Regions from separate parts of the Marinobacterium aestuarii genome, predicted to be linked through region 3. Evidence: predicted binding sites of a transcription regulator. Region 3 holds the regulator's gene; each other region holds the start of a gene.

Region 1 (4,149 bases), 3.9 Mb from region 3:
CAGCATCTTGCCGAAGTAGTAGGAGTTGCCCAGCGCCAGATCACAGACGCCTTCCTTCACGGCCTTGACCTGGGAGCGGTCGTTACCCTGGGGCTTGCGTGCCAGGTTGGCCTTGAGGCCTTCAAGCCACTGCTCGGCGTAGGCTTCGTCGTGGTGTGCAATTACGGAGGCGATCAGGGACAGGTTGTAGGTGTGCTTGCCACTGCGGGTACAGATACGGCCTTTCCATTTCGGGTCAGCCAGGTCTTCGTAGGTCTTGATTTCACCTTCCTGCACACGATCCTTGGAGGCATAAATGATGCGTGAACGGGCCGTCAGACCAAACCAGCGGCCTTCGGGGTCACGGTAGTGCTGCGGGATGCCTGCGTTCAGGGCGTCGCTTTCTACGGCGCTGAGCAGCCCCTTCTCAGTGGCATCGTACAGCGGGCCGACTTCTGCGGTCAGCAGGATGTCTGCCGGGGAGTTGCGACCTTCATGCTCCAGGCGCTCCAGCAAGCCCTTGCCAGCGGTAACCAGATTGACCTGGATGCCGGTTTCCTTGCTGAACTCTTCCAGCAGAGGCTGAATCAGGAATGCCTGGCGGTAGGAGTAAATATTGACTTCGTTGGCGGCCTGGGCGATAGACGCCGTGCTGGCCAATGTCAGCGTAGCGGCGGCAAGGAGTGTGCGGGAGCTTTTCATGCGGGAACTCACTTTGTCCGGAGAATTTGTGTAAAAGATAATGCGAACAATTCTTAATAATATTCCAGGGCCTGTCAAGGGGGATGAGTATTATTCTCACTTGGAGGGGCCGGGTCTAGCCACGCAGCTGTGCCAACAAAAGCCGGGACCAGGAACCGGCGCGAGCGAAAGTCGGCGCGAGCGCATGCACTGGCATGCCCCTAAGCCGCTGTGTATCAAAGCGGCGGAAACAGCCGGGCCAGCAATACCGGCACGGCGGTTTCAACGCGCAGAATGCGCTGGCCGACATGGATGGGGGCAAGTCCTGCCTGTTGCAGCTTTTCCACCTCATAGCGGATAAATCCGCCCTCCGGCCCTATGGCCAGCGTCGTGAGTGTCTGTTCGGCGGGTGGGCACTCAGACGCCTCGTAAGGATGAGCTACCAGTGCGCGGGTATCGGTAGCGATGGCAGGCAGTTCGTCCTCTACAAAGGGTTTGAAGCGCTTGTGCAGCGAGACGTCGGGTACCTGGGTGTCGCCGGCCTGCTCCAGCCCCAGCAGCAGCTGCTCCCGGATGGCAGCGTCGGCGAGCAAGGGGCTGGACCAGTAGCTCTTGTCGACCCGGTAGGAATTGATCAGGCAGAGTTTTTTAACACCCATGGTGGCGATGGTTTGCAGGGTGCGTTTGAGCATCTTGGGCCTTGGCAGCGCCAGGATCAGTGTCAGCGGCAGCGCTGTCGGCGGCATCTGATCAAGACAGGTTTCCAGCTCAATGCTCTGGTCATCGACGCGCAGTACCTGGGCGCGTCCGATAGCGCCGTTGAGCAGCCCCACTTTCAGTGTCTGTCCTGCCTCGGGTTGCTGCACCGCGCGGATGTGGGCGTAACGCCGGTCGCTCAGGCGCACTCTGGCAGGCGCGATAAAGTCGTCGTCAAACAGCAGAATCAGGTTCATGGCGTTAGAAAGTATCGGGCTTAAGGAGCTTGGGGTGCGCATTGTATCAGAAGCGCGCTTGGCCGTCGGAGACCTGGCCGGGTGCAGGTTTGGCTGCGAACTTTGCTTTTTGTCATATATCCGTAAATTTTTACGGGTATTGTCATCCGCCTGTAGCAAATGAAGTTGATTTGGCCACTGGGTTGGTATTATTGTCGTCTGACTTAGGGACGAGCTAAGCGATAGACACTAAAATTATAAGTCGCCTTATAAAAAGGGAAATTGACACTATGGGGATGCGTATATGAGCAAGAAAATAGCATTTGTTACCGGCGGTACCGGTGGTCTGGGTACGCCTATTTGTCGTTCTTTGGTTGATCAGGGCTTTACGGTCGTTGCAGGCTACAACAGCGGCGGCAAGCACGAAAAAGCGCAGGCGTGGCAGGAAGAACAGCGCAAGGCCGGCTATGAAATCATGATCGCCTACGGTGACGTGACCAACGCTGAATCCTGCGTGCAGTGTATTGCTAACGTGGAGAAGCAGACCGGCGGTACCATTGATGTGCTGGTTAACAATGCGGGTATTACCCGTGACGGCCAGTTCAAGAAAATGTCCTGGGAGCAGTGGGACGAAGTCATGTCCGCCAACCTGGACTCCATGTTCCACATGACCCGTGTCGTGATCAACGGCATGCTGGACAAGGGCTGGGGCCGAGTTATCAACATTTCCTCGGTAAATGCCCAGAAAGGCCAGTTCGGTCAGTGCAACTACTCGGCTGCGAAGGCCGGCATCCATGGCTTCACCAAGGCGCTGGCGCAGGAAGTGGCGCGCAAGGGTGTCACGGTTAACACTGTGTCGCCGGGTTATATCAAGACTGCCATGGTGGCAGCCATTGCACAGGATGTTCAGGACAAGATTACCGCGACTATCCCTGTGGGTCGTTTCGGTACGCCGGAAGAGATCGGCCGTCTGGTGGCCTTTGTCGCTGATGAGCAGTCCGGTTATATCACCGGTGCTGATCTGTCGATGAACGGCGGCTTGCACATGTCCTGATACAGGACGCGCCCGAGTGCTGGTTTCGGCCAGTGTTTTGGGCTCAAATAAAAAAATCCCGCTGCTCGCGGGATTTTTTGTGCCTTGCTGTTTTATGTCTGAGCGCCTGTGGTTGGCGGTCTTACAGCAGCCCTTCCAGCGGGTTGTAAAAGCGCTGTACCAGATCCGGGTGGCGCCGTGCCATGGGCACGCAGCGCCACTCGTATTCCAGCCGCTGCAGGTCCGCTGTGGTGACAGCTTCGCTCTGCTGTTCCAGTGCCTGCTGCAGGCGCTGCATCTGGTATTCCAGTCGCAGCGCCTGGTCATCCTCGGGCGACGAGAGTCCCAGTGCTATCTCCAGCTGAATGCACAGCTGGCGCAGGCGCAGACCGGCGGCCTCGGTGAGCTCTGGCAGTAGCTCGGGTTCCTGGTGCACCTGTCGGGCCAGTGCAAAGCGCTGTTCGATCAGCTCGACATAGTCAGTGCAGCAGTTGTCCTGGGTTTCCCAACGTGCCTGCAGCTGATCCAATACAGCGGGGTCTGAGTCCTGCGCCAATACTTGGTCCTCAAGCTCATCACACAGCTCTATGCGCAGGCGCAGCGCTGTATAGGCGCTGGTATCCTGCAGCTGCGCCAGATCGGCGCGCTGGCGCTCGAGCTGCTGGCGGGCATCGTCAAAACGGCGCAGGTAGGGCAGGCTGAAGTCTTCCTCCAGCTCGCTGAAGTGGGCGATGCTTTCTGGCAGCAGTTGTTCGAGCTGCGCACGACTGCACGGCGTTTCCAGTAGCTGCTCCAGTTGATGGCAAATTTGTTCTGCTATTTCGCGCTGTTCGACACGCAGCTTGCGATCGCGCTGCTGGCTGTCACCCAGACGCGAAAACAGGGTGTCGCAGTGGGCGCGAAAATGCTTCCACAGTCGCTGTTCCTGGCTGCGGAAGGTTTTGCCCGCATCCTTCCATTGCTGCTGCAATTGCTTGGCCTGCTGAGCGGCCTGTTGCGGGTCTTCGGCGTCGCACAGTGCCTCGACCTGTTCGACCAGCTCACGCTTGAACTCCAGGCAGCTGTGATAGTGATCGTGCAGCGGGGCATCGAGTTGTTGCAGCAGTTGATTGAAGCGCTCCTGTGCCTGCTTGCCGGGGCCGCGGTCGACCGGGGAATAATGTTTCCATTCGTCCTTGGCGGCGCGGCTGATGGTATCGATAGCGCTCCAGTCGGCCTGTTCCCAGTCGATGCTGGCGATGTAGCTTTCCAGCTGATCGCAGATCACGCCGCGCTGCACCAGGTTCTGGCGCCGGCGCTCGCCCTGTGCCTGGAAGTAGGCTTCGCAGGGCGCATAGGCCAGGTCCGAAGCCTTCTTGAATCGGCGCCAAATCGCCTGGGCGTGGAAAGGGTCTGTGCTATCGAGCAGTTTCCATTGCTGTTGCAGGCGGCGGATGGCTTCGGCCAGTTCGGTGACCTCAAGTTCGCTGTCGATCAGGGCTTCCATGTCGGCGCACAGTTGCTCTTTTTTCGGCGTTACGGCGT
Region 2 (4,149 bases), 2.7 Mb from region 3:
CATGGAGCATTTCCCCTACAGCTGGATCTACTTCATCACCTTTATCTTCCTCAACTCCTTTGTGTTCCTGAACATGATGATCGGCATAGTGCTGGATGTGATGCAAAAGGAAAGCGTGCAGATGGAGCTTGAAAGCGGTGAGGGCGAGGCGGCGGAGCTGCATGGCCTGCGTAGCGATGTGCAGGCCATGCGCGAACAACTGTCACGCATGGAAGCGCTGCTGCAAAAACGCGAGTAATCGGGTAGCGGGGCTATACAGCCCCGGGTCTTTTTCAGGCGCTGCCCAATGCACTGCGGTTATCCGTGCGTAACTGCAACGGCATCGCTGCAGTCACAGGCCCTGTCTGTAGTCGTCGATCAGGCGCGGGCCAGTGCGCCCAGAGTATCCTCAGCATCGGCCCAGTAGCAGGACTCGCCCGTAGTCGTCGATCAGGCGCTGGCCAGTACGCCCAGAGTATCCTCAGCATCGGTCCAGTAGCAGGATTCGCCAATGGCTTCGATCAGGCGCTCAATATCGGCCGGCCAGACATCACCGATATTGCCGATGCGAAAGCACTCGGCATCGGATACCTTGCCCGGATAGATGACAAAGCCACGTTGCTTGAGCAGGTTGTAGAAGCGGTCAAAGCGATACTCGGGGTCCTCGGGGTTATAGAACGAGGTGATAATCGTCGACATCTGCGCGTCCGCCAGCAGCGTTTTGAAGCCCAGGCTGCGCATGCCATCTACCAGTAGTTGGTGATTGCGGCGATAACGCTCGGCGCGAACCGCAATGCCACCCTCGGCATCAAGTTCATTCAGTGCCTGGGCAAAGGCCCGCACCACATGGGTGGGTGAGGTAAAGCGCCACTTGCCGTTGTGGTCCTCCATGCATTTCCATTGCGCATACAGATCGAGACTGAGGGAGCGGGCCTGGCCGGCGATGTTCTCCATGCAGTTGCGCCTGGCGATCACAAAGCCGAATCCCGGTACGCCCTGAATGCACTTGTTGGCGCTGCTGATCAAAAAGTCGATCTGCAATTGCTCCATGTCCATTTCGATACCGCCAAAGCTGCTCATGGCATCCACGATAAAGAGCTTGCCCGCCGCCTTGGTGAGCTTGCCGATCTCCTCAATCGGATTCAGCATGCCGGTGGTGGTTTCGCAGTGCACCACAGCTACATGGGTGATCTCGGTATCGCACGCCAGCACCTGTTCAAGGGTTTCGAGGTCCGGGCCAGAGGTTTCGCCCGGATCGATCATGCGGTGCGGGATCTGCAGGTAGCGGGCAATTTCCGAGATGCGCCGGCCATAAACGCCATTGGCCACCACCACCAGTTTGCCCTGCTTGGGGATCACGGAACCGATGACGGACTCGACACTGGCGGTGCCGCTGCCCTGCATCAGCACGGCGGTGTAATCCGGGTTGGAGGTGGCCAGCTGTACCAGACGGCTGCGGACCTGCTGCACCACCGTGTTGTAATCATCATCCCAGGTACAGGCGTCGGCCATCATCTTGCTTTTCACACCGGTGCTGGTGGTCAGGGGGCCGGGTGTCAGCAGCAGGTAGGGTGTTGTGGGTAGTTCGATCGGTTTCATGGGTAACCCTTTTGAATGTCGGGATCAGCGGCAACAGGCCGGTGAAATAGGTTTTGCGCTACAGGGTTATTTGTAATAAGTTTTAAGATGTTGGACAAATCGATAATACAAATTCAAGACATAGGTAATTTCGATGAATCATGCGCAGCTCAGGGCCTTCCATGCGGTGGCGAGCCAGGGCAGCTATACCAAGGCTGCTGAGTCCCTGCATGTGACCCAGCCAACGCTTTCCGACCATGTGAAATCCCTGGAGGAGCGCTATGGCATCAAGCTGTTCAAGCGTCATGGGCGCGGCGTGGTGCTCACCGGGCTGGGACGGGCACTGCTGGAAATAACCCGGCGCCAGTCCTATCTGGAAGCCGAGGCCGAGCAGTTGCTGTCACGTGCCCAGGGGCTGATCAGCGGGCAGCTCAGTGTGATTGCCGACAGTCCCTTTCTGGTGGTGCCCTTGCTGGGAGAGTTCTATCGCCGTTATCCCGGCATTGAAATGGCGGTTAAGTTTGGCAACAGCGAAAAGGTGCTGCAGGACCTGTACGAGCTGCGCGCCGATATTGGCGTGATGCCGGAGTATATCGATGACCATCGCCTGCATGCGCTGCCCTATCGCAAGGACAGCTTTGTCATGCTGGTGCCCAAGGGCCATGAATGGGCGCGGCGCAGCACGATCTATTTCAGTGAGCTGGAGGGACAGCGCATGATTCTGCGTGAACAGGGCTCCAGTACCCGAGCCATCTTCGAGCAGGCGATGCGGCGCCATGAAATACGCCCAGGCGAAGTGCTCGAGATCGGCAGTCGTGAAGGTGTGCGCGAAGCCGTGGCTGCGGGGCTGGGGATAGGCGTGATTGCGGCCAGTGAAATCGGTAATGACAATCGCCTGCACCCGCTGGGCATTCGTGATGCGGTGCTCAATGTCACTGAGTATTTTGTCTGCCTGAAGGAAGCTTACCCCATGCCGGCGGTGCGGGCCTTTTTCGAGTTGCTTGAGGCCCAAGACGGCGGCCAGGTGTAGTAACCCGAGGAGACAGCCAGGGGCTGTCTCCTCGGGAGGCGAACGAGCCTTATTTCAGCAGCAGGGATCGGCCGTCAAGGTCGAGGCTTGCGGTATCGACACCCAGGAAGTCGTAGACCGTCGGGGCTATATCTGCCAGTGATGCCTCAGTGGACGAGGAGTCTCCGGTTTTCCTTAGCGGCCGATTGGCTGCGATCCAGATGCTGCGCTCCTGGCGGCTTTGTTCGCCATGTGACTTGCCGCCATCCTTCGGACTGCGGCCATGATCGGTCGTCACTATGATCAGCCAGTCTTCATTGATCCTCTGACTGAGGGCTTGGGTCATAGTGCCGATATAGGCATCGAGTGCTTCGATGCCCTGGCTATATTCAGCGCCCAAGCCCAGTTCGTGACCGATATCATCGACGTGATCCAGATGTACGAAAGTAAAATCCGGGCTATGGCGTTCAAGCACCCGTCCAAACATATGGGATAGTTTTTCGTCCTGTATTCTGTAATGGTCGAGTGTCTCGTGCTTGGTATCGGAGTAATACGCGAAGTCCATCAACGGGAGGTCGTAGGTGAAGTAATCTCTAATGGGGTTGGCCCAGTTCACCAGGGTGGCGACGGACAGTTGCTGGTCTGAAAGAACCTTGAATAACGACGGGATGTTGGGGTTCGCGATGCGGTCACTATTGTTGTAGACGCCATGCTTGTTCGCCCAGGTGCCGGTCAGAATAGTGGACCAGCTCGGGCCAGAGTAAGTGGCCTGCTCGGTGTTTGTGCCCTGGATACCCCCGGTGAAGCCCAGTTGAATATCAAGGGTGTCGAGGTTGGGTGTGCTGGCTTCAAGCAGCTGCTCATACTGGACGCCATCAAGACCGATGAGAAGGACTTTGGGCTGCTTGTCAGCCCAGACGGTTGTAGAGCTTAGCGCTATGCAAATCGCCGTCAGTAGGCGCTTTTTCATGGGATTTTTTACTCGAGTGTGACTAAAAAAAGAGCGGCGCCAGGCCGCTCAAATGGCGTTGTTAACCCTGTGCCAGCCGATTGCGTCTCTGGCAGGCTAAAACAGGGCTGGGATGCGGAACCATCATTGGGGGGACGAGCCCCAATAGCCGGCGACCAGGGCAGTGACTGGGTTTTCAGGTGGGTGTAGTGCTTCATGGCTTCGAGCACGCCCTCCTTGTAGCCCAGCCCCGAGTCCTTGATGCCACCGAACCCGGGGAGCGCACATGTCGATGCGCTGTTCCTGTTTGTGCAGTCCCTACCAGGGCAGCGAGTAGGTTTTCAGGTGGGTGTAGTGCTTCATGGCTTCGAGCACGCCTTCCTTGTAGCCCAGCCCCGAGTCCTTGATACCGCCAAAGGGCGACATTTCGATGCGATAGCCGGGTACTTCCCAGACGTTGACGCTACCGACTTCCAGGCCATCAATGAAGCGCGTGATGTACTTGAAATTGTCGGTGCAGACCCCGGACGACAGACCATAGGCGGTGGCGTTGGAAATGCGGATAACAGCCTCGATATCGTCCGGGCAGCGGATAATCGGGATGACCGGTCCAAAGGTTTCCTGCAGCACCACT
Region 3 (4,149 bases):
CGTCTTTTCGTTCATCGCGCGATGCTACCACAGCCTGGGCACGAAGATGTATGCCCGCGCCCGCTTGAGCCCAGCAACCTGAGTGCTAAGATAGGCCCCTTTCCTGGCCTGGAGCCTGCCGTGACACCCGCTCAAGCCCTGACTCGCAACCATTTCCCGGCCCGCTGGCGCGCCTTCAGGCGACCGTCCCGGCTGGCCGCACCGCAGCCCTGGCGCAACTGGCTGCAGGATCGCGGCAGCCTGACAAAGCGGCTGACACGGGCCAGCCACGGCCAGTTCAGTGTCCGGCTGGTGCGTCTGGGCTATGCCCGTCCGACCCGCTCCGAAGCTCGCGCTCTGGGCATGCCACCAAGGCGCCAGGCGCTGATCCGCGAGGTGCAGCTACTGGGCCAGGGTGAGCCCTGGGTCTATGCCCGCTCGGTGTTTCCCATCGATACCCTGTCTGGGCCCCAGCGTCAGCTCAGGGGCGTGGGCAGCCGCTCCCTGGGGACACTGCTGTTCAGCGACCTGTCGATGCAGCGCGAGCCACTGCAGATCGGCCAGCTGCGCCTGCACGGCAGCGACCCGCTCTGGGCCCGTCGTTCGGTGTTCCGGCTCGCCAACAAGCCCCTGCTGGTGTGCGAGGTGTTCCTGCCCGCGCTCCGGCACGTCGAATATCCCCGCTATCGGAGCCACAACGGATAACGCCCATGCATCAGCCACCCGCTAGCCAAAGTCTGTTCGAGCATCTGCGTGATCGCCTGGACGCCTATATCCAGCTGTCTCGGGTCAACAAGCCAATTGGCATCTACCTGTTGTTGTGGCCGACCTTCTGGGCCCTGTGGATAGCCGCCGACGGCGTGCCGCCACTCGACATACTGCTGATCTTTGCCGCAGGTGTGGTGCTGACCCGCGCCGGTGGCTGTGTTATCAATGACTTCGCCGACCGCAAGGTCGACGGCCATGTGAAACGCACCCAAGCGCGCCCGATACCCTCAGGCCGGGTCAGCAGCCGCGAGGCACTGTACCTGTTCGCCGTGCTGATGATACTGGCGTTCATACTGGTGCTCTATACCAACTACACCACTGTGCTGATGTCATTCGGCGGCCTGCTGCTGGCGTTTTGCTACCCCTTCATGAAGCGTTACACCCACCTGCCCCAAGTCGTGCTCGGCGCCGCCTTCTCCTGGGCCATCCCCATGGCCTTTACCGCGCTGGAAGCCGAACTGATGCCCAATGCCTGGCTGCTGTTTCTGGCCAATCTATTGTGGACCGTGGCCTACGATACCTACTACGCCATGGTGGATCGCGACGACGACCTCAAGATTGGCGTCAAGTCCACCGCCATTCTGTTCGGCGATGCGGACCGGCTGATCATTGGCCTGCTGCAGGGGCTGTCACTGCTGTGCCTGGTACTGGTGGGGCAAAACCTTGGCCTCGGTGCCTGGTACTACGGCGGTCTTGTCGCCGCTGCCGGATTTTTCGTCTACCAGGCCTGGCTCGCCCGCACACGGATGCGCGATGCCTGCTTTCGCGCCTTTCTCAACAACCACTATGCAGGTCTGGTGATCTTTATCGGCCTGGCAGCGGACTACGGACTGGGCACAGGTGCCTGATTGGCGACTTTTAGCTTGAAAAACCAACCAATAGGCGCTGATTACGGCCTTCGTCACATCTCTGTCATAATTTACGTTTGTAATGATGTCGTCTTAATTGCTACGTACAGAGGCAGGACCCATGTCTGCAGCAAAACGTGTACTGATTGTCGACGATGAAGCGCCGATACGTGAAATGATCGCGGTGGCGCTGGAAATGGCCGGCTACGAGTGCCTGGAAGCTGATAACGCCCGCGATGCCCACGAACTGGTCGTGGACAGCCCACCGGACCTGGTGTTGCTGGATTGGATGATGCCCGGCATGACCGGCATCGAATTTGCCCGCAGGTTGCGCAAGGATGCACTCACCGCAGAAATCCCCATCATCATGCTGACCGCCAAGGGCGAAGAGGACAGCAAGGTGAAGGGGCTTGAGGCCGGCGTGGATGACTACATCACCAAGCCCTTCTCGCCACGCGAGCTGGTGGCACGGCTGAAAACGGTCTTGCGCCGCACCACGCCCAAGGGCGTCGAGGAACCGGTCAGCGTGGATGGCCTGATGCTGGATCCCATCTCGCACCGCGTCACCTCCGACGACAAGCCCATTGAACTGGGGCCGACCGAGTTTCGCCTGCTGCAGTTTTTCATGACGCATCAGGATCGCGCCTATTCCCGCAGCCAGCTGCTGGACATGGTCTGGGGCGGCAATGTCTATGTCGAGGAACGTACCGTCGATGTGCATATCCGCCGCCTGAGAAAGGCACTCACCGAGCGTCACGACTACCTGGTGCAAACCGTTCGCGGCACTGGTTACCGTTTCTCTTCCCAGGTGGCATAATTCGCCATCTGACAACCTGGGGCCCAGACGAGTATGCAGAACACGCAGCACGCAATGTTCGTCAGCCTGTGCCTGAGCGCTCTGGCCGGAGCCAGTGCCGGTCTGCTGTTTGGCCTCCCCGCCTGGGGTGCCACTGCCGGTCTGCTGGGCTGGGGCAGCTACCAGATCCGTCAGTTTCAGAAACTGCAGACCTGGCTTCAGCGCAACGATGGTACAGCGCCACCCGAGGCCACCGGTTACTGGGGTGAGCTGCTGGACGAGCTGGCCCGCACCCAAAAGACCGACCGCGGCCGCGAGCAAAGTCTGCAGGCCATTATCCGGCGTTTCCAGCAGTCGTCCGCCGCCCTGCAGGACGGCATCGTCATTGTCGATCGCAACAATAATCTGGAGTGGTGGAACCGTTCGGCGGACAAGCTGCTGGGCCTCAAGGCGTCTTCGGATCGCGGCAAACCGGTGATTAACCTGCTGCGTGATCCGCGCTTTATCCGCTATTTCCGCAAGGGCCAGTATGCCGAGCCACTGGAACTCCCAAGCCCGGTCAATAGCGACCTGCACCTGCAATACCAGATCACCAGCTTCGGCGAAGGCGACCGGCTGCTGGTGGCCCGCGACATCACCCGGCTGCGGCGTTTGGAACAGACCCGGCAGGACTTTGTCGCCAACGCCTCCCACGAGCTGCGCACACCGCTGACGGTCATTCGCGGCTACGTCGAAACCTTTATGGATCAGGACCTGCCGCGCCCGCTGGCCCGTGCCATGGGGCAGATGCAGACCCAGGCAATACGCATGGAGAGTCTGGTCAATGATCTGCTGCTGCTGTCACGGCTGGAGTCCAGCAACCATATCGCCGATGAACACCAGATTCAGCTCAGGCCCATGCTGGAGCAAATTCATCAGGATGCGCAGGTGCTGACGCAAACCCAGCAAAAAGACCATGCCATCAGTCTGCAGCTGGACAGCGATTTCGATCTTGCCGGCCAGGAACTGGAGCTGCACAGCGCTTTCTCGAATCTGGTGTTCAATGCCGTGCGCTACACACCGGCCAGGGGCAGGATAGCCCTGCGCTGGTGGACAGATGCCAGCGGCGGGCACTTCTCAGTCAGCGACGATGGCATCGGTATCGACTCCATCCATATACCGCGTCTGACCGAACGCTTTTACCGCGTCGATGAAAGCCGCTCCTCCTCCAGCGGCGGCACCGGCCTTGGCCTGGCCATAGTCAAACATGTGCTGGTGCGCCACGGCGCCCACCTCAGCATCGACAGCCGGCCCGGCAAGGGCAGCACCTTCAGCTGCCATTTCCCCCCCGAGATGCTGGTCGACGCCGCCGATCGCCAGACCGAAACCGCCGGGTCGCACTAAAGGCTTAACGCAGGCGCAACTCCGGCGACTCGCCTTCCACCACAGGCGCATGCTCCTCTACCCAGTACAGAGTGGCGCCCACCACCGCCGCCGGCATCAGGATCAGGTTCAGCAGCGGCACCATCATGCCCAGCTGCACCAGACCACCAAAGCCGATCGATGTCAGGCGCTTCTCTTTTAGCAACAGCTTCATCTGCCCAAAGCTGACCTTGTTGTTGTCCATGGGATAATCGCAGTACTGGATCGACATCATCCAGGCACCGAACAGGAACCACAGCAGCGGCGACACCAGCCCCACCACCGGTACAAAGGTCAATACCAGCAGCAACAGCACCCGCGGCAGGTAATAGGCGATCTTGGCCAGCTCCCGCGCCA

What was found. Region 3 encodes PhoB, which activates phosphate uptake and scavenging genes when phosphate is short. Its sites were predicted from a motif close to TGTCATANNNNTGTCANA; they were not measured.
Region 1: a site for PhoB is predicted at 1,754-1,771, ahead of phbB (acetoacetyl-CoA reductase). Genes of this name have one in related genera too.
Region 2: a site for PhoB is predicted at 1,682-1,699, ahead of phnW (2-aminoethylphosphonate--pyruvate transaminase). Genes of this name have one in related genera too.

The regions. Positions count from the first base shown of each region.
Region 1 is NZ_CP015839.1:1,227,559-1,231,707, forward strand. It holds gene A8C75_RS05380 (Fe(3+) ABC transporter substrate-binding protein) at 1-681, opposite strand, end outside; gene A8C75_RS05385 (16S rRNA (uracil(1498)-N(3))-methyltransferase) at 897-1,613, opposite strand; gene phbB (acetoacetyl-CoA reductase) at 1,897-2,646, shown strand; gene A8C75_RS05395 (DUF349 domain-containing protein) at 2,768-4,149, opposite strand, start outside.
Region 2 is NZ_CP015839.1:2,449,791-2,453,939, forward strand. It holds gene A8C75_RS10775 (ion transporter) at 1-238, shown strand, start outside; gene phnW (2-aminoethylphosphonate--pyruvate transaminase) at 430-1,578, opposite strand; gene A8C75_RS10785 (LysR substrate-binding domain-containing protein) at 1,712-2,587, shown strand; gene A8C75_RS10790 (alkaline phosphatase family protein) at 2,637-3,536, opposite strand; gene phnY (phosphonoacetaldehyde dehydrogenase) at 3,834-4,149, opposite strand, start outside.
Region 3 is NZ_CP015839.1:5,108,443-5,112,591, forward strand. It holds gene A8C75_RS22455 (DUF1415 domain-containing protein) at 1-15, opposite strand, end outside; gene A8C75_RS22460 (chorismate--pyruvate lyase family protein) at 121-684, shown strand; gene ubiA (4-hydroxybenzoate octaprenyltransferase) at 690-1,595, shown strand; gene phoB (phosphate regulon transcriptional regulator PhoB) at 1,717-2,412, shown strand; gene phoR (phosphate regulon sensor histidine kinase PhoR) at 2,446-3,774, shown strand; gene cysZ (sulfate transporter CysZ) at 3,779-4,149, opposite strand, start outside.